3 regions of the Propioniciclava sp. LT294 genome follow, and region 3 is predicted to be linked to each of the others. Evidence: predicted binding sites of a transcription regulator. Region 3 holds the regulator's gene; each other region holds the start of a gene.
What was found. The regulator LexA, encoded in region 3, represses DNA repair genes until DNA is damaged. The targets are predictions, from matches to a motif close to TCGAACANNTGTTCGA.
Positions count from the first base shown of each region.

Region 1 (6,958 bases), on a different contig from region 3:
TGATCAAGGTCGTCGCCGCGATGACGGGCTGCTCGCTCGCCTACGGCGACGAGGCCCGGCGCGCGCTCGGCTCACCCGAGGGGCAGGAGGACGTGAAGCGCTGGTTCTTCCCGGCCGCGCGCAAGCTCGACTACGACGAGCGGCTCATCTCCGACGTCTGGGCGATCCTCGTCTCGTTCGCGTCCTTCGGGTTCTGCAAGGCGCACGCCGCGGCGTTCGCGCTGCCCACCTACCAGTCGGCGTGGCTGAAGTGGCACCACGGCGCCCCCTTCATCGCCGGGCTGCTCACCCACGACCCGGGCATGTACCCCAAGAGGTTGATCCTCGCCGAGGCGCGGCGCATGGGCATCCCGGTGCTGGGGCTGGATGTGAACGCGTCCGATGCGGTGTACCGGGTGGAGAGGGTGGAGGGCATCCTCGGGATCCGGCTCGCCCTGACCGACGTGAAGGGCATCAGCGAGGCCGAGGTGGAGCGCATCGTCGCCGGGCGGCCGTACAGCGGGCTGGTCGACTTCTGGCATCGCGCCCGGCCCGGATCCGACGTCGCCGAGCACCTCGTGCTGGCGGGCGGGTTCGACTCCCTCTACGGCATCGACCGGCCGCAGGGGCTCGGGACGCGGGGGCGGATCACCCGCCGGGACCTGCTGCTCACGCTGGCCGACCTCGAGCGGGCCGACCGTGTGGACGCCCGGGCCCACGGCCGTGCCCGGGGGCTGGGCGCGGGCGGTGCGACCGGGCACCAGGCCGTCCAGGTGGCGTTCGACTTCACCGAGCCGGCGACCCTGGCGCGTGTTGCTGAGGGAGGTCCATCCGGCCCGCCGGTGGGTCCGGTGGACGTCCCCGGCGACGTGCGTGTCTCCGGCCTGCCGGAGATGACCAGTGAGGAGCGGATGGCCGCCGAACTTGCCGTGCTGGGCATGGACGCCACCCGCCACGTCATGGAGGACCACCGCGACTTCATCGAGGCGATCGGCACGACGAGGTCGGATGAGCAGATGAAGCGACGCAGCGGCAGCCGACTGCTGGTGGCCGGGGTGAAGGTGGCCACGCAGACGCCCCCGGTGAAGTCCGGCAAGCGGGTGGTCTTCCTGACCCTGGACGACGGGACGGGCCCGGTCGACCTCACCTTCTTCGAGGATGCCCAGGGTCCCTTCGCCCGGACGGTGTTCAACGCGTGGCTGGTCGTCGGCGTGGGGGAACTGCGGCGGACGGGTGCGCGCGGTGTCTCGTTGCGGGCGCTCGGCGCGTGGGACCTGCTCCACCTGGAGGCCCTGTGGCGCTCCACGCTCGAGGCGACCGGTGATGAGCGGGCGGCGGTCGCCGCCGTCCACGGCATCATCGACGCCGACCTCGCGGCGCAGGCGTCCGGCGTGGCCGAGAACGAGCGGCTCAGGGCCGACTGGAACGCCCGGTCGCAGGATCGGCCGTACGCCGACGGTGGGGGCGGGTCGCAGGGGGAGCGGGCCAGGCGCCGGGCCGACACCGAGCACGCCGGAGCGGCCGGCGGCATAGGCCAGCGGCGGGTGCTCATCCACCCCAGCGGGTTCGTGCAGTCGCCCTACACCGACGTCGCGCCGGCGGGGGAGTCCCCGAAGTCGGTCCCGAGGAAGTTCGCCGACCCGGGGCGCAAGCTGTGGCACTCCAGCCCGGGGTCCTCGGGGCGATGACCGGTGGGGTGGCCCCTCAGCGCCGCAGGGGTGAGTGGGCGGCGCCCCGTGCCCGGCCACGGGGGCGCCTGCTTGACGAAGGGTCGGAGCCACCACCTAGCATGGGATTCGAATCAGAGTTCGAATAAGGAGGTGTCGTGCCCGTCCTCGCCCATGTCGACATGGATGCCTTCTACGTCGCCGTCGAGGTCCGCCGCCGCCCTGAGCTGCGGGGCAGGCCGGTGTGGGTCGGCGGCGCCAACCGAGGCGTGGTGCTGTCGGCCTCGTACGAGGCGCGCGCATTCGGGGTCGAGGGCGGCATGTCGTCCACCCGGGCGCGACGCCTGTGTCCCGACGCGATCGCCATCAAGCCCGACCACGACGCCTACGAAGCTGCCTCCGACGGGGTGTTCGCGATCTTCTCCACGATCACCCCGCACGTCGAGAAGGTCTCCCTCGACGAGGCCTTCCTCGACATCACGGGCACCCGTCGGCTGCTGGGGGAGCCGGAGGAGGTCGGGGAGCTCATCCGGGCCCTGGTCGCCGACGAACAGGGCATCGGGTGCTCGGTGGGCATCGCGCCGACCAAGCTGATCGCCAAGATGTCGTCGAACAGGGCCAAGCCGAACGGGTTGTTCCGCGTCCAGCCCGGTGAGGTGATCCCCTTCCTGCACCCGCAGCCGGTCGAGAAGATCTGGGGGGTCGGGCCGTCCACCGCCGAGAAGCTCAACAAGCTGGGCCTCCCCACGATCGCGGACGTGGCGCACACGCCGAAGTCCACCCTGCAGCGGGCCTTCGGAGCCCGTGCCGGGGGAGAGCTGTGGGAGCTCGCCTGGGGCATCGACGGACGACGCGTCGTCACGACCGAGCGAGGAGACCGCAGCGTCGGCAGCCAGGAGACCTTCGCGAAGGACACCGACGACCTCGACCTCGTCCGTACCGAGTTGCTGCGCACCAGCGCGCGGGTGGCGGCCCGCATGCGCATGGCCCGGGTGGTCGGCCGCACGGTCACCCTCACCCTGCGGTTCGCCGACTTCCGCACCGTCCAGAAGTCGCTCACCCTGCCGTACCCGACCGATGTCACGGATGAGGTGTACGCCGCTGCCGTCCGGCTGCTGCGCGCGTTCCGGCTCGACCGTCCCCGGTTGCGGCGCGTGGGCATCCGGGTCGAGCAGGTTCTGGACGTCGACCAGGTCGCCACCCAGCCCGCCCTCGACGAGCCGGACCGGGGCTGGCGCGAGGCGGAGCGTGCCGCAGACGCCGCCATCGCCCGATTCGGTCCACACGCGGTCTCGCGGGCCACGTTGGCGAGACGGGTCGGTTCCGTTTGAGACAGTGGGCGCCTACACTTGTTCCACACCCGTCAACCGGGTCCGCCCACGATGAAGGGAGGCGCGCGATGGCACTGTCCGACAAGGAGCAGAAGCTCTTGGAGCAGCTTGAGGCCGCCCTCGCGGCGGAGGATCCCAAGCTCGCCAACACGCTCCGTGGTACCACGACACGGACGCTCCACCGCCGCCGGGCCGCGATTGCCGGGTTGGGCTTCGCGCTCGGTCTGGGCGCCCTCATCGGAGGCATGCAGATCGCTTGGTTCATCAGCGTCATCGGTTTCGTGATCATGCTGGTCGCCACCGTGGTCGCCGTCAGTTCCTGGCGAGTCGTCGAGACGCAGTCCCACGGGCGTCACCCCGAATCCGATTCGGCCTTCACCGACCGCATCGACGATCCTTGGCGCCGCGGCGACGACCCCTTCTGAGTCGAGCCGGTCGGGCCAGTGACGCGGCCACCGATGAGCCGAGAATCTCAGCGCGCTGCCCTGCGGGGCGGCGCGTTGTTGTGTCCGGACCTCTCGCGCGCCCGGGTCCTGAGCGCCGCCGTGATGGTGGTGACCTCGGCTTCCCACCGACTGGGCAGGTCGAAGTTCTCGCTCCGGTCGTACAGCGCGCGCTCGGCGGCCGCGGCCAGGCTGCGCAGCGCCTTGGCGGCTGCCTCGTCCCCACCGAGCGACGTGACGAGCCTCTCCGCGGCGTAGCGGGGGGAGCCGTCCGGCCAGGGCAGCCGAACGTCGGACACGACCTCGCGCACCTCGTCCCAGGCGGACAGCGTGTCCGCCCGCGCATCGCCCGTTCCGGCGAAGCGGAGGCGGCGCCGGCGAGCACGCAACAGGCGCGGACCGAGGAACGCCGCGCCGGCGCCCGCCGCAACGAGCGCGACCACCAGCGCCGGCAGCCAGCTGCCCGGTTCGCCCTGCGGTGCGGCCCCGCCCGGGGTCGGCTCGGCCGTCGGTGTGGGCTGCTCGGCCGGGGTCGGGCTCTGCTCACCGGCCGTGGGGGCGGCGGTCGGCTCGGCCGTCACCCCGGGGTCCTGCGGCGTGGTCCCCGGCCCTGAGCCGGTGTCGCCGCGTGAGGGTGTCGGCTCGAAGGCCACCCAGCCCAGTCCGTCCAGCCACAGTTCGGGCCACGTGTGCAGGTCACGGGCGCTCACGCCCCAGCCGTCGCCCTCCTGGGTGCCGGGGGCGAACCCGACCGCCATGCGGGTCGGGATGCCCACCTCGCGGGCCATGATCGCCATCGCGCCGGCGAACTGCTCGCAGTAGCCCGTCCGGGAGCGGAAGAGGAAGTCGTCGATCGTGGCCAGGCCGTCGCCGGTGCCGGTGCTGGGAGCGGTGGAATAGGTGAACGTGTTCGACCTGAGGTAAGCCTCCAGCGCCTGGGCCTTGGCCCCTGCCGTGGGTGCGGCCTCCGTCAGGTCCAGGGCCAACTCGCGGACGCGCGCGGGGACCTGGGCCGGCAGACTCTGGGTGAGTTCCCGGTCGGGGCCGGTGGTCGAGCCCGCGCGGGCGATCGTGTCGGCGTCCGGGCGTACCTCGAGGCTGCGCACCTCGTAGGTGACCCCTTGGGTGGCGGAGGTCCGCGCGGGTCCGGCCATCGCCATGACATCGAGCGTGTCGAGCGCGAAGCCCCACTCGCCCGGGGCATCGAAGGCGGTGGGCGCATACGGGACCGGCAGCCACTCGCTCGCGAAGTCCCCGATCTCGACGGTCGTCGTCCGGGCGACTCCCGAAGGGGCGCCGGGCGGGGCCGGGATCCGGCCCGTGGCGACCCGTACGTCGGACAACGCGAACCCACCGGTCGACAGCGCGGGGAGCGTGGCCAGCTTCAGGTAGGTGCCGCCCGGACTGTCCGTCCGGTAGCGCAGGATGACCTCGTCGGATCCCTGGACGAGGTTGCGCTTCAGGTCCAGGGACGGGTCGCTCATCTGGAGAGGTTCGTTGGTCGTGCGCGGCTCGAAGGTGGGCACGAGCAGGGCCACCGCCCACGTCGCGCCGATCGCGCCGGCGGTCATGACGACAGCCGTGGCGAGGGCGGCGACGTGAGCGGTGGGGCGGTCGGTGCTGCCCCAGGGGCTCGCGGCGAGCAGGACCAGGCCGATGCCGATCGCCAGCAGGGTGAACTCGCTGAAGAGGGTGGGCGTCGCCAGCCCCAGGGCCACCACCAGGTACATCCCCGCGAGCGGGATCACCGCCGCCCCGGGGCGCTCCCCCCCGATCGCCAGCGCGTCCGCCAGGACGGTCAGGGAGGCGACCCCAGCGACGAAGATCAGGGTGGCTCCCGGGCTGGGGAACATCGGCGCCGAACTGGTCTGGATGAACCGGAGTCCCTCACCCAGGAGTTCCGGCGCCCGCCACGCGTGTTGGGCACCGTGCGCCCAGGCGACCGCGCCGATGCTCGCCGCGGCAGCAACGACCCCCTGCACGAGGACCACCCCGGGGGCGGGCAGCCGCAGTCCCCGTCGTGCGACCCAGCCGGCCACCAGGACGAGCACGATGGCGGCCCCGGCAGCCTGGACGGCGGCGGTGTGGCGGGTCAGCTGGGTCCAGGCCACCAGTTGCAGGCAGAGGGCGACGGCCAGCGCCAGGCCCAGGCGGGTGTCGGTCCTCATCGGGCCACCCCCAATGAACCCCAGACGTGGGCGAGGTCGGTGGAGGCCTCCACCTCGCGGACCTCCCAGCCGTGGTCGACCAGCACGTTGCGGCCGTCCTCGAACCCGGGCCGGGATTCGGCCTCCGGCGCCATGGTGAGCGCCGTGCGCTCGTGGCGGGACGCCGTGGTCGCGGCCAGCAGGTCGGCGGTCGCGCGGTCGAGGCCGCCCAGCAGGGCGACCACGCGGTTCTCGGAGGAGGCCTGGGCCATCCGAATCGTGGCTTCGTGCAGGTCGGGGACGGTCGCGACCTCGGCGTCCACCAACGGCTCGAGCCAATGCGCGGACGCGCCGACCCGGTCGCTGGAGACCTCGTGGCGCGTGCCCTCGGCGTCGATGAGCGTGACGGTGTAGCCGTCCTCCAGCAGGCGCAGCCCGACGGACGCCGCCGCCGACACCAGCCACTCGAAGGTGGGCTGCTCGCCGCGCGCGGACGGGTGGACGCCGGCACGTGAGTCGAGCAGCACCCAGGCGGTCGGGTCCCAGGCGGCCTCCTCGCGGCGCACCATGAGCGTGCCGCTGCGGGCCGTCGAGGGCCAGTGGATTCGGCGCACGTCGTCACGGGCCTGGTACTCGCGGACGAGGACGTCGTCCGGGCCCGACACCGCCGTCTGCGGAATGGGCGTCTCGCCCGTCGCGCCATAGGCGGCGGCCCGGCCCGACGGCAGCGGGACGACTGCCGGGGTGACGACCAACGGGGTCGGATGGGCGATCCGGACGGTGTGCACCCAGAACCCCAGGACATCGGTGAACCGGATGCGGAAGCCGTCGAGGGTGTGCCGGCCGCGCCGCCGCGCCCGCACCGGATAGGAAGTGGCGGTGGTGGCCCCCCTGCGGTCGGCGAACAGCCGGGCATGGTGCGGTGGGCCCAGGAGCGCGCCCGGATCGTCCTCGGCGATGACGTACCCACCCGGGCTCGGGCGGACGGCCGTGGCCGTGACCTGCACGGTCGCCGGTTCACGGACGCTGGTCGCGGCGGGCTCGACCGTCCGAACCAGCGTGAACTGGGGGCGCAGCACGAGCAGCGCCAGCAGTGCGACCACCGGCAGTGCGACCAGGAAGATGGCGGGCCAGACGAGGTCCTGGTTGCCGAGGGCCATCCCGAGCATCATCACCAGGCCCCCGAGGAGCCAGAACAGGATCGTGCGGCCGGTGGGGCGGGGGAGCGCGGGCATGCCGTCCTAGGCGCGACGCGGCGCCGGGATGGAGGCCACGAGCGAGGACACGACGTCTGCGGTCGAGGCCTGCGCGGTGTGGGCCCGGTGGCTGAGCAGGACGCGATGGGCCAGCACGGGCACGGCCAGCGCGTCCGCATCCTCTGGGATGACGTA
Region 1 is NZ_JCAKNG010000001.1:281,543-288,500, reverse strand. It holds gene AC5YDA_RS01340 (DNA polymerase III subunit alpha) at 1-1,667, shown strand, start outside; gene dinB (DNA polymerase IV) at 1,805-2,977, shown strand; gene AC5YDA_RS01330 (DUF3040 domain-containing protein) at 3,046-3,402, shown strand; gene AC5YDA_RS01325 (transglutaminase TgpA family protein) at 3,450-5,588, opposite strand; gene AC5YDA_RS01320 (DUF58 domain-containing protein) at 5,585-6,802, opposite strand; gene AC5YDA_RS01315 (AAA family ATPase) at 6,809-6,958, opposite strand, start outside.
Region 1: the regulator LexA is predicted to act here: its motif matches at 1,776-1,791, upstream of dinB (DNA polymerase IV).

Region 2 (6,958 bases), on a different contig from region 3:
CAGCCGATGGTCTCCGCGCGGGAGATCATCCCGTACACGTCCGGGTCGTCGTAGGGCGCCAGCGCGTCGATGTCGATGCGTTCTCCGGAGACCCGTTCGATCTCGTCCAGCGCGTGGGCCATCGAGGACTGCATCCGGATGCCGAGGATGTCGAGCTTCAGCAGCCCGAGGTCCTCCACGTCGTCCTTGTCGAACTGGCTCATCCGGTAGCCGCCGAACGAGCTCTCCACCGGCGTCCGGCCCCCCAGCGTCGCGTCGGACAGGATCACCCCGCAGGGATGCAGCGCCACGTGCCGGGGCAGCCCGTCCAGCCCCTCGACCAGTTCGAACAGCACCCGCAACTGCGCGTCGCCGAGGTTGGCCCGCCGCAGCTCGGGCAGCTCGCGCAGGGCATGCCGGGCGTCGCGGGCCCGGATGTGGGGGAACGACTTGGCGATCTGGTCGATGTCGCCGGGCGGGAGACTCATGGCGGCCCCCACGTCCCGGATCGCATGGCGGACGCGGTACGTCTCCAGCATCGCCACCGCTGCGACCCGATCGGCACCGAAGTCGGCGAACACCCGGTCGTACACCTCGAGCCGGCGCGCGGACTCCACGTCGATGTCGATGTCGGGCAGCGCCCGGCGCAGCGGCGAGAGGAACCGCTCCATGATCAGGCCGTAGCGGATCGGGTCGACCCCCGAGATGCCCAGGCAGTAGTTGACCAGCGATCCCGCACCCGAACCGCGCGCCGCGACCCGGATGCCCATCTCCTTCACCGTGTCGACGACCTGGGCCACGGTCAGGAAGTAGGCGGCGAACCCCATCTGCTCGATGACCGCCAGCTCGTCCTCCAGCCGGTCCCGCACGGACGCCGTGGGCGCGGCACAGCGGGCGGCCAGGCCGGACTCGCACCGGGCGCGGAGCTCGGCCAGCCCACCCGGGAACTCGGGCAGGTGGATCTCACCCAGGCCGATGTCGGCGACCGGGTCGAGGCGGCAACGCAGGGCGAGGTGACGGGTGTCCCCGATGAGCCCGGTCGCGTCGCGACGTCCGGCCAGCAGGGCGACCTCCTCGGCGGTGGACAGCATCTCCTTGCCGGACTTCAGGTGTCCCTCCGCGTTGCGCCGGTCGACGTTGCGGACGTCCAGCGGCACGAGGCGCCGGGCGGCGTCCAGCACGTCGGCGATCGGGGCGTCCGACCTGCGCGCCATGCGGACGGCGTTGGTGAGGACGCCGGTCAGCCCGCGGGCGTCCGCGAACGCGAGCATGTGCCCGGCCAACCGCGCCGACCCGGGACCCGACCCCGCGAGGTGGTGGTTGGTGACGCCGACGACGAGTTGGTGTGGCTCGACGACCTCCAGCCAGTCGGCCAGGACACCTTCTGCGGCCCGTTCGTCGCGCCGGGCCAGCGCGACCCCCAGGTCGGAGTCGGGGCCCAGCACGACCACGACGTCGTCGCGGTGCTCCCCCACCAAGCCCCGGGTGGTGACCGGCGCCCCTCGTTCACCGCGTGCGTGCGTGGCGCTGACCAGCCGGCACAGCGACCCCCAGCCCGCCCGCGACTCGGCCAGGACGACCGCCCGCGTGCGGCCCCGCTCCGGACGCCGCGGGTCGTTCGCCACCGCGAGGTCCACACCCACCACGGGCGCGACGCCGCTGGCCAGGCACGCCTTGGCGAACCGGACCGCCCCGTAGAGGCCGTCCCGGTCGGTGAGCCCCAGCGTGTCCATGTCGTGGCCGGCGGCGGCCTCGACGAGCGCGCTGGGGTGGGACGCGCCGTACTGCAACGAGTACCCGGACGCCACGCGCAGGTGGACGAAGGGATCAGGCATCCCGCGCCCCCGGGCCGGCCGCCCGGGCGAACGCGCGCGCGTCGCGGACGAGGTCGTCGGCCTCGCGGGTGCTGACGACACCCACCGCCCCGGCGTCGACCGCCTGCACCTTGAGCTGGATCATCGCGAAGTAGTCGGCCCACTCCCCCAACTCGGGCGCGACGCGGGCCAGGACCGTCCAGATGCCCACCCGCTCCCGCAACCGCGGGCGCCGGCGCGCCAGCACGCCCGCCGCCACCCGCAGCGCGGCGCGGTGGGCGGCCAGGTAGCGCTCGGCGGGACGCACCGCGTCCTCGGCGGCGGCCAGGGCGGCGGCGATGTCGTCGACGGCGTCCGGGGCGCCGTGGGTGCGGACCGCTTCGGCGGACATCAGTCCACCACCGTCCGCAGGATCCATTCCTCCCCGTTGACCGGGTGCGCCAATTCGTACACGCCCGGCAGCGCCGACCGCCCCGAGCTGGCGAGCACCCGGTACACCTCGGCCTCGGCGAGCAGGTCGCCGGACTCCCTCAGGGACCACCAGTCCGCGGTCTCACGCCAGCGCGATTCCACCCCCAGCACGCGCCACAGCTTGCGGCGCCACAGGAACTCCACCGGCGCGGGCAGGCCCTCCACCTCACCCGCGCGCACCGCGATCGGTTCGTCGTAGCGCCGCATGATCCACCCCACAGGAAACCTCATTCGAACTTCCGTTCGAAGGATTCACCACTCTACGCACCCCCTCCGACAGTCCGTCAAGAGCGCTTGCCGAGGGCGAGGCCGTGGCCCACCGCGACCCCGCGGGTCACCGCGAGCGACTCACAACCGGCGGAAGGTGCTGTCCATCACATCGACGCGCGGGGGGCGCAGGATCGAGCGGGCGACGTTGCGGAAGTCGTGCGTGTCGAGGATGTGCGCGGCCTCCTCATCGGTCAGGTGGTACGCGTGCGCCAACATCCGGACGTGCTCGGTGTAGAAGGCGTGGAGCTTGTCCACACCCTTCAGGAACTCCAGTGCATCGCTCATGGTGCCTCCTGTTGGCCGCGGGCGCCCCAGGAGGGGCGGAACGGCGCCCACCCTACCCGGTACTACCCTGACCCCATGGAAATGCTTCCCGCCGCATTCGCCTCCGGTTGGGCCAGTGGCATCAACGCCTGGGGCACCGTGCTCGTGCTCGGGGTCCTGGGCCGCTTCGCCGGCATCGAGGGGATCCCCGCCGGGTTCCAGCGCACCGACGTCCTGGTCATCATGGGCATCCTGTGCGCCATCGAGCTGGTCGCGGACAAGATTCCCTACATCGACAGCGCCTGGGACACCGTTTCCACCGTCATCCGGCCCATCGCGGGCGCGGCGATCGGCGCGGTCTACGCCGGAGCCACGGGCGACCTCGCCACGATCACGCTCGCCTCGGTGGGCGGCATCACCGCGCTCGTCAGCCACCTCACCAAGGCGGGCATCCGCCTGGCGGTCAACACTTCGCCCGAACCCTTCACCAACGTGGCGGCCTCCGCGACCGGCGATGTCGCGGTGACCGGCGTGGCCACCCTCGTCGCCCTGGCCCCCGTCGCGGCAGCGATCGTGGTCGCGGTCCTCATCGTGGTCGGACTGGTGGTGCTGTGGTCGATCACCAGCCGCATCCGGCGCGGCTGGGCCGCCTTCCGACGCTGGCGGAACCGCAACGACTCCCCCACCCCCGCCTGACGTGGGCCGCGTCACCGTCCTCGGCCACACCTTCGCCGGCGTCGCCGCGGCCGTCCGGCTGGCCCGGGCCGGCCACGAGACCACCCTGGTGGCGGCCCCCGGCGAGGCGGACGCGCTGCGTTCGGCCCTCGGCGACACCCTCGACTTCCCAGCCCCTTGGCGCGACCTGTTCAAGAAGTCCGGACGCCCCGCCGCCGGCGCGCTGGGACTGCACGGGCTCGACCTCGTCCCTGACCCCGACGGCGCCCCCACCGACCGCGGGGACGTCTGGTACGCCGACGTCGCCACCCTCGGCGAGGCCAACGCCAAGGCCTGGCGCGACTTCGTGGACGCCGCCGACGACACCTGGCAGACGATGCGCCCCCTGGGCCTGGAGGCCGAACTGACCCCGGACGCCGTCGTCCGCGCCGGCCTCCACCCGCGCCGGAGCCTGGCCGACGTGGCCAGGACGCTCCCGCACCCGGCGCTGGCCGCTCGGGTCGTGGCGCTGGCGTCCGACCGGGGGCTGGCTCCGGAGGCCACCCCTGCCTGGTTCACCGCCCGGCTGGCCGTCGAGCGGACCTTCGGGCGCTGGCGCCTGCAGGACACCGCCGGGACACCGCGTCCGGCGTCCGCGCTGGTGGACGTGCTGGCCGACCGGCTCGCCGAGCGGGGCGTCCTCATCACGGACGTGGCCCCCCGGGAGTCGGACGCGACGATCGACACCCGTGACCCGGGCGCGTCCTGGCGACGTCCGCCCCGGTGGTCGGGCCGCGACTCGTTCGTGGAGCAACTGCTGGCCCGCCCCGCCCTGCGCGACCAGCGACGTCCGGGCCTGTTCCACGCATCGGCGTCGAGCCCCGGCGGCACGGAGCCGTGGGCCCAACTCCTCACCGGCGCCCTCGCGACGTACGCCGCACACGAGTTCCTGACGGGCGAGGACATCCGTCCGACGAACAAGGCACTCGCGCGTTGAGGGGAAGGGGTAGAGTTGGCCTCTGGCCGAAAACAGACAGGACAGGGACCCTCCGCCTTGAACGACTCTGAACTCCTCGCCCGCGAGCTCGCCCAAGAGCAGGCTCATGTGGACGCCGTCTACGCACGCCTCGACGAGGCGGCACAGTCAGCCCGCAGCGCGGCCCAGACGGGCCACCAGATCTTCCAGTCCGACCGGCAGACATGGATGCGCGAGGAGGACGGGACGGCGCTCTTCGAGCGCGACGCCTTCACCTTCCAGGCCGCCAAGCGCCTCGCCGTGCTGGACGCCGAGCACGAGGGCCTGGTCTTCGGTCGGCTCGACCTCGAGGAGCCCGAGCATCGCGAGGTGCGCTACATCGGGCGCATCGGCGTCCGCGACGAGGAGTACGAGCCGCTGGTGATCGACTGGCGCGCCCGCGCCGCCGAGCCGTTCTACCGTGCCACCCCGCAGCAGCCGATGGACGTGGTCCGCCGCCGCGTCCTGCGTTGTCGCAACGACAAGGTCGTCGGCATCGAGGACGACCTGCTGGACGCCGAGTCCAACCATGACGACCTGCCGATCATCGGCGAGGGCGCCCTCATGGCCTCCCTGTCGCGCTCGCGCGGCATTCGCATGAGGGACATCGTCGCCACCATCCAGGCCGAGCAGGACATGGCGATCCGGGCCGACCACCCCGGCGTGACGATCATCAGCGGCGGCCCCGGCACCGGCAAGACCGTCGTGGCCCTGCACCGCGCGGCCTACCTGCTGTACTCGAACCGGCGCCGGTTCGAGCGCGGCGGCATCCTCGTCGTGGGTCCCGGCCCGGTGTTCATGAACTACATCGAGCGCGTGCTCCCCTCCCTGGGTGAGGATTCGGTGACGCTGCGCGCCATCGGCCAGGTCGCCGGCGACGTGCTGGGCGGGCTGTCCTCCCAGGTCGTCGATGACGCGCCCACGGCCTTCGTCAAGGGCTCGCTCCGCATGGTGTCGGTGCTGAAGAACCTCATCAACCTGCCACTGGGCGATCCCGATGCCGAGCCGCCCTCGCTGCTGGTGACCGTCAAGGGCAACGTGCTCAAGCTGGACGCCGCCCAGCTCACCCGCATCCGCTCGGGCGTGCTCGCCCACCAGCGTGTGAACCTCGGGCGCGCCGCGGCAGAGAAGGCGCTCGTCGCCGCCCTCGCCGCGCAGGTTCCCGACGATGCGGACGTGGATCCCGAAGCGGTCCCGGACCTCATCACCGACGCCACCTCCTATCGCGACTTCGTCGACGCGTGGTGGCCACCGCTGGCGGCCACGGACGTCCTGCGCCGGCTCGCCGACCCCCGCGTCACGGCCAGGGTCGCGGACGGCATCCTCACCCGGGACGAGCAGGGTGTCCTGTCGTCGTCCTACGCGGACGGGCATGAGTGGACCGTTGCCGACATGGCACTCCTGGACGAGCTCGTCTCGATCCTGGGGCCCGAACCCGTCGAGGACACCGGCCCGAGCCTGTTCATCGAGGGGGGTGAGGACGTCACCGAGTTCGTGACCACCGCCGACAGGCTGCGGCGCACCGTCGAGCACGACCTCACCGAGGATCGCCACGAGACCTACGCCCACCTGCTGGTGGACGAATCCCAGGACATCACCCCGATGCAGTGGCGCCTGTTGCGCCGCCGCGGTTCGCAGGCGTCCTGGACGATCGTCGGCGACATCGCCCAGAGTTCCTGGCCCGATCTGGACGAGGTGGGCCGCGCGGTCCGCGACCTGATCGGCAACGCGCCGCACCGCGAGTTCCGCCTGTCGGTGAACTACCGCTCCCCGGCCGAGGTGTTCGACCTCGCGTCGAAGGTCGTCAAGGTGGCCTACCCGCGCGCCGACCTGCCCCGGGCCGTGCGGTCGACCGGGCACGACCCCGAACTGCTGGAGACCTCATCCTCCGCGCTGGTGAGCGACCTGGTCCGCGTCGTCGACCGCATGACGGACGCCGTGGGCGGCACCGTCGGCATCATCGCGCCGCCGTCGCGGTTGGACGCGCTGCGTGAACTGCTGCCCCCGCGGCTGGGGACCCGGATGAACCCGGCCAACCTCGAGCGGGTGCTCTTCGTCTCGCCGCTGGAGGCCAAGGGCCTGGAGTACGACGCGGTCGTGGTGGTCTCCCCCGACGAGATCGTCGCGGAGTCCCCGGGCGGCGTCCGGGTGCTCTACGTCGCCCTCACGCGACCGACGCAGCGGTTGGTGGCCGTCGACATCGACGGCCCCGGTGCGTGGCGCCCGGCCGGCTGACCGGGTCGCAGAATCCCCTCAGGACGCCTGCGCGACCCCGTCTGCGCGCAGCCGCCCCAGGATCTCCGACGTCGCCGTGGAGCGGTTCAGCGTGAAGAACTGCAGACCGGGAGCGCCGGCGTCGATGACGTCGCGGCAGAGCTGGGTGACGATGCCGAGGGCCACCTCGCGGAAGCGCTCCTTGTCGTCGGCGACCTCGCGCAGGGGGAGCACGACGTCCGGGGGCAGGGGCGCCCCGGACATCGCGCCGAAGCGC
Region 2 is NZ_JCAKNG010000001.1:288,731-295,688, forward strand. It holds gene AC5YDA_RS01340 (DNA polymerase III subunit alpha) at 1-1,814, opposite strand, end outside; gene AC5YDA_RS01345 (SAV_6107 family HEPN domain-containing protein) at 1,807-2,184, opposite strand; gene AC5YDA_RS01350 (DUF6504 family protein) at 2,184-2,495, opposite strand; gene AC5YDA_RS01355 (hypothetical protein) at 2,613-2,819, opposite strand; gene AC5YDA_RS01360 (DUF4126 domain-containing protein) at 2,895-3,494, shown strand; gene AC5YDA_RS01365 (hypothetical protein) at 3,496-4,449, shown strand; gene AC5YDA_RS01370 (HelD family protein) at 4,507-6,702, shown strand; gene AC5YDA_RS01375 (methylenetetrahydrofolate reductase) at 6,721-6,958, opposite strand, start outside.
Region 2: the regulator LexA is predicted to act here: its motif matches at 2,496-2,511, upstream of AC5YDA_RS01350 (DUF6504 family protein).

Region 3 (6,958 bases):
GTCGTCGTACTGGCTGGAGGTCAGGTAGCCCTCCGCCCCGCCGACGGTGAACGACGTCGTGCGCGAGTTGCGCGTCTTCGGCAGGCGCTGGCGACGCGGGCGGTACTCGACACGCACCTCGGGCTTCGGCGCCTCCTCGGCCTTCGGCTCCCCCTTCTTCTTGCCGTCGGACAGGGGCTGCCCGACCTTGCAGTTGTCGCGGTAGACGGCGAGCGCCTTGAGGCCGAGCTTCCACCCCTGCATGTAGACGTCGGCGATGTCCTCGACCGTCGCCGTCTCGGGCAGGTTGACCGTCTTGGAGATGGCGCCGGACAGGTAGGGCTGGACGGCGGCCATCATGCGGACGTGACCCATCGGCTTGATGGAGCGCTCACCCATGGCGGTGTCGAAGACGTCGTAGTGGTCGGACTTCAGCCCGGGCGCACCCACGACGTGGCCGTGCTCGGCGATGTAGGCGACGATCGCCTCGGCGACCTCGTCGCGGTAGCCCAGGCGCTTGAGCGCCCGCGGGATCGTCTGGTTGACGATCTGCATCGAGCCGCCGCCGACCAGCTTCTTGAACTTCACCAGCGAGAAGTCGGGCTCGATGCCGGTGGTGTCGCAGTCCATCATGAAGCCGATGGTGCCGGTCGGCGCGAGCAGGGACGCCTGCGCGTTGCGGAAACCGTTCTTCGCACCCAGCTCGACGACCTGGGCCCACTGCTCGGTCGCGGCCTCGTGGACCGGCGTGTCGGCCGCCTCCACGATCCTGAGCTCGTCGTTGGCCGCCTGGTGCTTGCGCATCACCTTCTGGTGTGCGCTCGCGTTGCGGGCGTAGCCGTTGTAGGGGCCGACGACGGCGGCCAGCTCGGCGGAGCGGCGGTAGGCGGCGCCGGTCATCAGGGACGTGATGGCGGCGGCCAGCGACCGGCCCCCCTCGGAGTCGTAGCCGCGGCCCATGGCCATCAGCAGCGCGCCGAGGTTGGCGTAGCCGATGCCCAGCTGACGGTAGTCCTTGGTGGTCTGGGTGATCGCCTCGGTGGGGAAGTCGGCGAACGTGATCGAGATGTCCATCGCGGTGATGATCAGCTCGGAGGCCTTCACGAACTTCTCCACGTCGAACGTGTCGTCCTCGTTGAGGAACTTGAGCAGGTTCAGCGATGCCAGGTTGCACGAGCTGTTGTCGAGGCTCATGTACTCCGAGCACGGGTTGGACGCGGTGATGCGTCCGGTTTCGGGGTTGGTGTGCCAGGCGTTGATCATGTCGTCGTACTGGATGCCCGGGTCGGCGCACTCCCACGCCGCCTTGGCCATCTTGTTGAACAGCTCGCGGGCGTCGACGGTCTCGATGACCTCACCGGTCATGCGGGCACGCAGGCCGAAGTCGGTGCCGTCCTCGACGGCCTTCATGAACTCGTCGTTCACGCGGACCGAGTTGTTGGCGTTCTGGTACTGCACGGAGACGATGTCCTTGCCGCCCAGGTCCATGTCGAAGCCGGCGTCGCGCAGGGCGCGGATCTTGTCCTCTTCACGCGCCTTCGTCTCGATGAACTCCTCGATGTCGGGGTGGTCGACGTCGAGGACGACCATCTTGGCCGCGCGGCGCGTGGCGCCGCCCGACTTGATGGTGCCGGCCGAGGCGTCCGCACCACGCATGAAGGAGACCGGGCCGGACGCGGTGCCGCCGGAGGACAGCAGCTCCTTGCTCGACCGGATGCGGGAGAGGTTCAGGCCGGCACCGGAGCCGCCCTTGAAGATGAAGCCCTCCTCCTTGTACCAGTTCAGGATCGACTGCATCGAGTCGTCGACGCTCAGGATGAAGCAGGCGCTGACCTGCTGGGGGCTCTTCGTGCCGACGTTGAACCACACCGGGGAGTTGAAGCTGAACACCTGGTGGAGGAGCATCCAGGTGAGCTCGTGCTCGAAGATCTCGGCGTCGGCGTCCGTGGCGAAGTAGCCGTTCTCGCGTCCGGCCTCGGCGTACTTGCCGACCACGCGGTCGATGAGTTGCCGCAGGCTGTTCTCGCGCTGGGCGGTGCCGAGGGCACCGCGGAAGTACTTGGTGGTGACGATCGTGGACGCGTTCAGGCTCCAGAAGTCGGGGAACTCGACGCCCCGCTGCTCGAAGACGTTCTCGCCGGTCTTCCAGTTGGTCTGGACGACGTCGCGCCGCTCCCAGGTGACCTCGTCATACGGGTGCACACCCTGGGTGGTGTAGACGCGGTCGACGCTCAACCCCTTGGCCTTGGCCGTCGAGCGGCGGGGGGCCTGCTTGGTCTCGGTCACTTCTCTCCTCCTGAGGTGATGGTCGTCGGCACGGATCGCGCCGGCGGGAATGGTTCAGAACAGCTGGTCGGCGGTGGCGGTCGACACGGCGGCCGGCTCCTCGTCGCGGATCGCGACGGCGCGGAGGCGTGCGATCTCGGCCTCGAAGTCCTCCACCGACTCGTAGTGCTGGTAGACGGATGCGAACCGGAGGTACGCGATGGGGTCCAGGTCGCGGAGCGGGCCGAGGATCGCGACGCCGACGTCGTCGGCGGGAATCTCGGCGCAACCGCTCGCGCGAAGGGTCTCCTCGACCTTCTGGCCGAGCTTGGCCAGATCGGCCTCGGTGACCGGGCGGCCCTTGCAGGCCTTCCGGACGCCGTTGACGACCTTCTCCCGCGAGAACGGCTCGACGACGCCGGAGCGCTTGACCACCACGAGTTGCATCTGCTCCAGGGTGGTGAATCTCTTGGCACAGGAGCGGCACTCGCGGCGACGGCGGATGGAGCTACCATCCTCGGCGACGCGCGAGTCGAGGACGCGGGAGTCGGTGAAGCGGCAATAAGGGCAGTGCAACGATCCCACCTCCTCGTCTGATGTGGTGCTGCTCCCCCGCTGTGGAGGAACATGTGGATGAGCCGTGCACATCTTGTGAGTCCTTGACCACAATCTGTGGACGAAACACACTGATGTAACTACTACATGTAGAGGTTAGGAGCCTCGCCGCCGCAATGCAAGCCCCGCCCGCGGGTCGCCGCCGACAGGGCCACCCAGCAGGCACCTTTGGGGGCAGCGAGGGCCCCGGCGACCGCCCGAGGCGGCACCGGGGCCCTCTGCAGACCTCCACAGCCCTCAGCGGCCGGGCTGCGCGACCCCCATCGCCAGGACGGTCGGGGATGCGCCGACATCGATCGGCTCATCACTCACCGACAGGAAGGCGCCCACCAGGGTGGACAGCATCACGCCGGCGATGAGGGCGACGAGGACCACCATCACGGCGAGGCCCCGGGGCGTCCACTCCAGACGTGACGTCGGGCCGGCTGCGTACGTGACGACCGGGGGGCGGGAGACCTCGCGGGAGCGCACGTCCGTACCCACCCACCGCTCCTCGGCGCGGGCAGCAGCAGGGCGGCGGGGCTCGACCACCGCCGAAGCGGCGGAGTGGGCCGCCCGGATGCGGCGCACGACCACATCGGAGTCGGAGGTGTACTCCAGCAGCTCAGCAGTCATGATGACCCCTTCTTCGAACGTCTGTTCGATCAGTATTATCGAACATCTCTGCGATTGCAAGCACCCTTCGCACCGATGTTCGCGGCGCTTTCCGCGACACCAGGAACCGTCCCAGCCGCCTCCGACACTTTCTGGGACGAAGCCCGCCCGCCCCGCGGCGGGGCCTCCGCCGCCTCCGAACACACCCGAACAGGTGTTTGAATGCTGCGTTCGATTGCCCTAGCGTGAACGCATGGCGACAACGGACGACGAGCGGCGGGGCGGCAAGCGCCCCGCGATCCCCAAGCAGACCCGGCGCGGACGCCCGACCGATGACGAGATCGCGCACATCGGCAAGGTCCGCCAACTCCCCGACGGGCCGGAGGACTCGCAGGGCCTGACGATCCGCCAGCGGCTCATCCTCGAGACGATCCGCGAGGCGATCGAGACCCGCGGCTACCCGCCCACCATCCGCGAGATGGGAGAGGCCGTCGGCCTGTCCTCCCCCTCGAGCGTCACCCACCAGTTGAAGGTCCTGGAGGGCAAGGGCTTCCTCACGCGCGATCCCAAGCGCCCCCGCGCCCTCATGGTGCACCTGCCCGGCTCGTCGAGGCCCGCCACCCACGAGCCCCCCGCCCCCACGCAGGAGGCGGCGCCGGCGGTGTCCGACTTCGGCGACGACGTGCACGTCTCGCGGTCGGTCAACGTTCCCATGGTGGGTCGGATCGCGGCCGGCGGCCCGATCCTGGCCGAGGAGCGCGTCGAAGAGATCCTGCCGCTGCCGCGCGACCTGGTGGGCGAGGGCACGCTGTTCCTGCTCGAGGTCAGGGGCGACTCGATGATCGACGCGGCCATCTGCGAGGGTGACTACGTGGTGGTGCGCCAGCAGCCCGATGCCAACAACGGCGACATCGTCGCGGCGATGATCGACGGGGAGGCCACCGTCAAGACGTTCAAGCGCACGCCCGGTCAGGTCTGGCTGCTCCCCCACAACCCCGCTTACGAGCCCATCGACGGCAACGAGGCGACGATTCTGGGCAAGGTCACCGCCGTCCTGCGTCGCCTCTGATCCCAGAGCGTGGCCGCGGCACCTGTCCACGTCGGTAGGGCCGCCGGTGCACGAACGGCGACAGGAGTCGGCCGCGCGAGGTGGGTGATCAGCCGGCGAGGCGGCGCAACGCGTTGACCGCGACCTCTCGGTCGCTGGTCGACCAGAACCCGGGCATCGAGGCGCGCAGGAACGATCCGTAGCGAGCTGTCCGCAGCCGCGGGTCCAGGATCGCCACGAGGCCGCGGTCGGACAACCGGCGGATGAGGCGTCCCGATCCCTGGGCCAACAACAGGGCTGCGTGCGTGGCGGCGACGGCCATGAAGCCGTTGCCGCCCGCCTGGGCCACGGCCTTCTGCCTGGCCTGCATGAGCGGCTCGTCGGGCCGCGGGAACGGGATCTTGTCGATGATGACCAGCTGGCAGGTCTCGCCGGGCACGTCCACGCCCTGCCAGAGGCTGAGCGTGCCGAACAGCGAGGTGGCGGGCTCCTCGATGAACCGCCTCGTCAGCTCCGAGAGTTGCGCATCGCCCTGGCACAGGATGGTCATCTTCGGCAGTTCGGCGCGACAGTGCCGGGCGGCGGCCTCGGCGTTGCGCTGGGATGCGAACAGGCCCAGCGTCCGCCCTCCTGCGGCCCAGACCAGTTCGGCGACCTCGGCCAGCGCCTCGGGGCCGATGCCGTCACGGCCCGGGTTGGGCAGGTGCTGCGCGACGTAGAGGATGCCCTGACGGGCGTAGTCGAACGGTGATCCCACGTCCAGGGCGCGCCACTCCAGGCCGGTGCGTTCCTCGGGCTCGGTGTCGAGGACGCGCTCGTTGCGGCGCAACCCGACGGAGGCCGCGGCCGCCTCGAAGTCGCCCCCCAGCTTCAGGGTCGCCGAGGTGAGGATCGTCGTGGTGTTCGACAGGACCTTCTCGCGCAGGAGGCCCGCGACGTTCAAGGGGGCGACGACCAGCCAGCGACCGAGGCGCTCGCGTTCGCTGACCCACAGGACGTCCGTGTCCTTGAGGGCCGCCATCGCCTCGGCGATGTCGAAGACCTCCTTGGCCGCGGCGGCCGCCTGCTTGGTGTCGGGGTCGTCCGACTTGAGCGCGCTCACGACCTGGCGGGCCACGTCCCGGACGCGGGCCAGGACGGCGAGGACCGGTGAGTCGGGGTCCTCGATGCGTTCCAGCGGCGCGTCGGCCAGTGCCTTCTCCAGCGCGTCGCCCAGGTCGGCGAACTCGAGGGCGAGATCGTCATCGGTCAGGTGCGTCGTGCAGCGGCGGGAGACCCGCTCCAGTTGCTGGGGGCTGAGTTCGTTCGAAGCGGCGCCCGTCACCCGTGCCGTCAGTTCGTGCGCCTCGTCGATGACCAGGAAGTCGTGCTCGGGGAGGACGGTGTTGCCGTGCATGGCGTCGATCGCGAGCAGGGCGTGGTTCGTGACCACCAGCTGCGACCTGCGCGCGGTCTCGCGGGAGCGCTCGACGAAGCACTGGGTGAAGAAGCCGCACGTGGGACCGAGGCACTCACGCACGGGGATCGAGACCTGCGCCCAAGCGGCGGCCGTGTGGGAGGGCGCCTCGTCCCGATCGCCGCTGCCCTCGGCCTCGAGCTCCTCCTCGACCCACGCACGCAGCGCGAGCACCTCCGCGCCCAGCACCGAGGCCGCGTCCGCCCGACCGGCACGGAGGCCCTCGACGAGGTCCTCCCCGCCGAGCAGGGATTCCTGCTCCCTCCCGATGCCGTCGAGCGCCCGGTGGAGGCAGGCGTAGTTGGTCCGGCCCTTCAGGATCGCGTGCGTGACCTCGCCACCGGTCACCTTGCCCGCCGCCTTGACCGCAGCGGGGATGTCGCTGCTCGCCAACTGCGCCTGCAGGGCCAGGGTCGCCGTGGCGACGACGACGCGTCCCTTCGGGTTCTCCTTCAGGTAGGCGAGCGACGGCGCGAGGTAACCCAGCGACTTTCCGGTGCCCGTGCCGGCCTGGACGAGCAGGTGCTCCCTCTCGACGAACGCGTGGTCGATGGCGCGGGCCATGGCCACCTGCCCCTCGCGCGGGGCACCGCCGATCGCCTCGACGGCCGCGTCGAGGATCTGGTCGGTTCGGCTGGGCACCCGTCCGAGGCTGGTCACTCCTCGGGGCGCTCCGGCTCGCCGAGGAGGAGCGCACCGTCGTCGTCGAACGCGAGCGCCCGGATCGTCGCGACCGCCGCGGTCGGCAGCGGGCCGTACAGGTGCGGGTACGCCTGATCGCCCCCGGGAACCTTCTCGAGGCGCACCCGGGTGCGACCCAGCCGGGCGCGGTCGATCTCGAGGATGACCAGGGGCTCCGGGTCGTCGGCGTAGAACGAACGCGCCACGAGCCCCACCTGGTGCGGGTACGAACAGTGGATGAACCCCTCCTCACCCAGCGTGCGCCCGCGCGTCGAGTGCAGGTACACCCCGACCTCGCGGGCCTCCGCCCACTCCGAGCG
Region 3 is NZ_JCAKNG010000002.1:417,544-424,501, forward strand. It holds gene AC5YDA_RS04625 (vitamin B12-dependent ribonucleotide reductase) at 1-2,265, opposite strand, end outside; gene nrdR (transcriptional regulator NrdR) at 2,320-2,820, opposite strand; gene AC5YDA_RS04635 (hypothetical protein) at 3,097-3,474, opposite strand; gene lexA (transcriptional repressor LexA) at 3,707-4,522, shown strand; gene AC5YDA_RS04645 (ATP-dependent DNA helicase) at 4,611-6,599, opposite strand; gene AC5YDA_RS04650 (DUF952 domain-containing protein) at 6,614-6,958, opposite strand, start outside.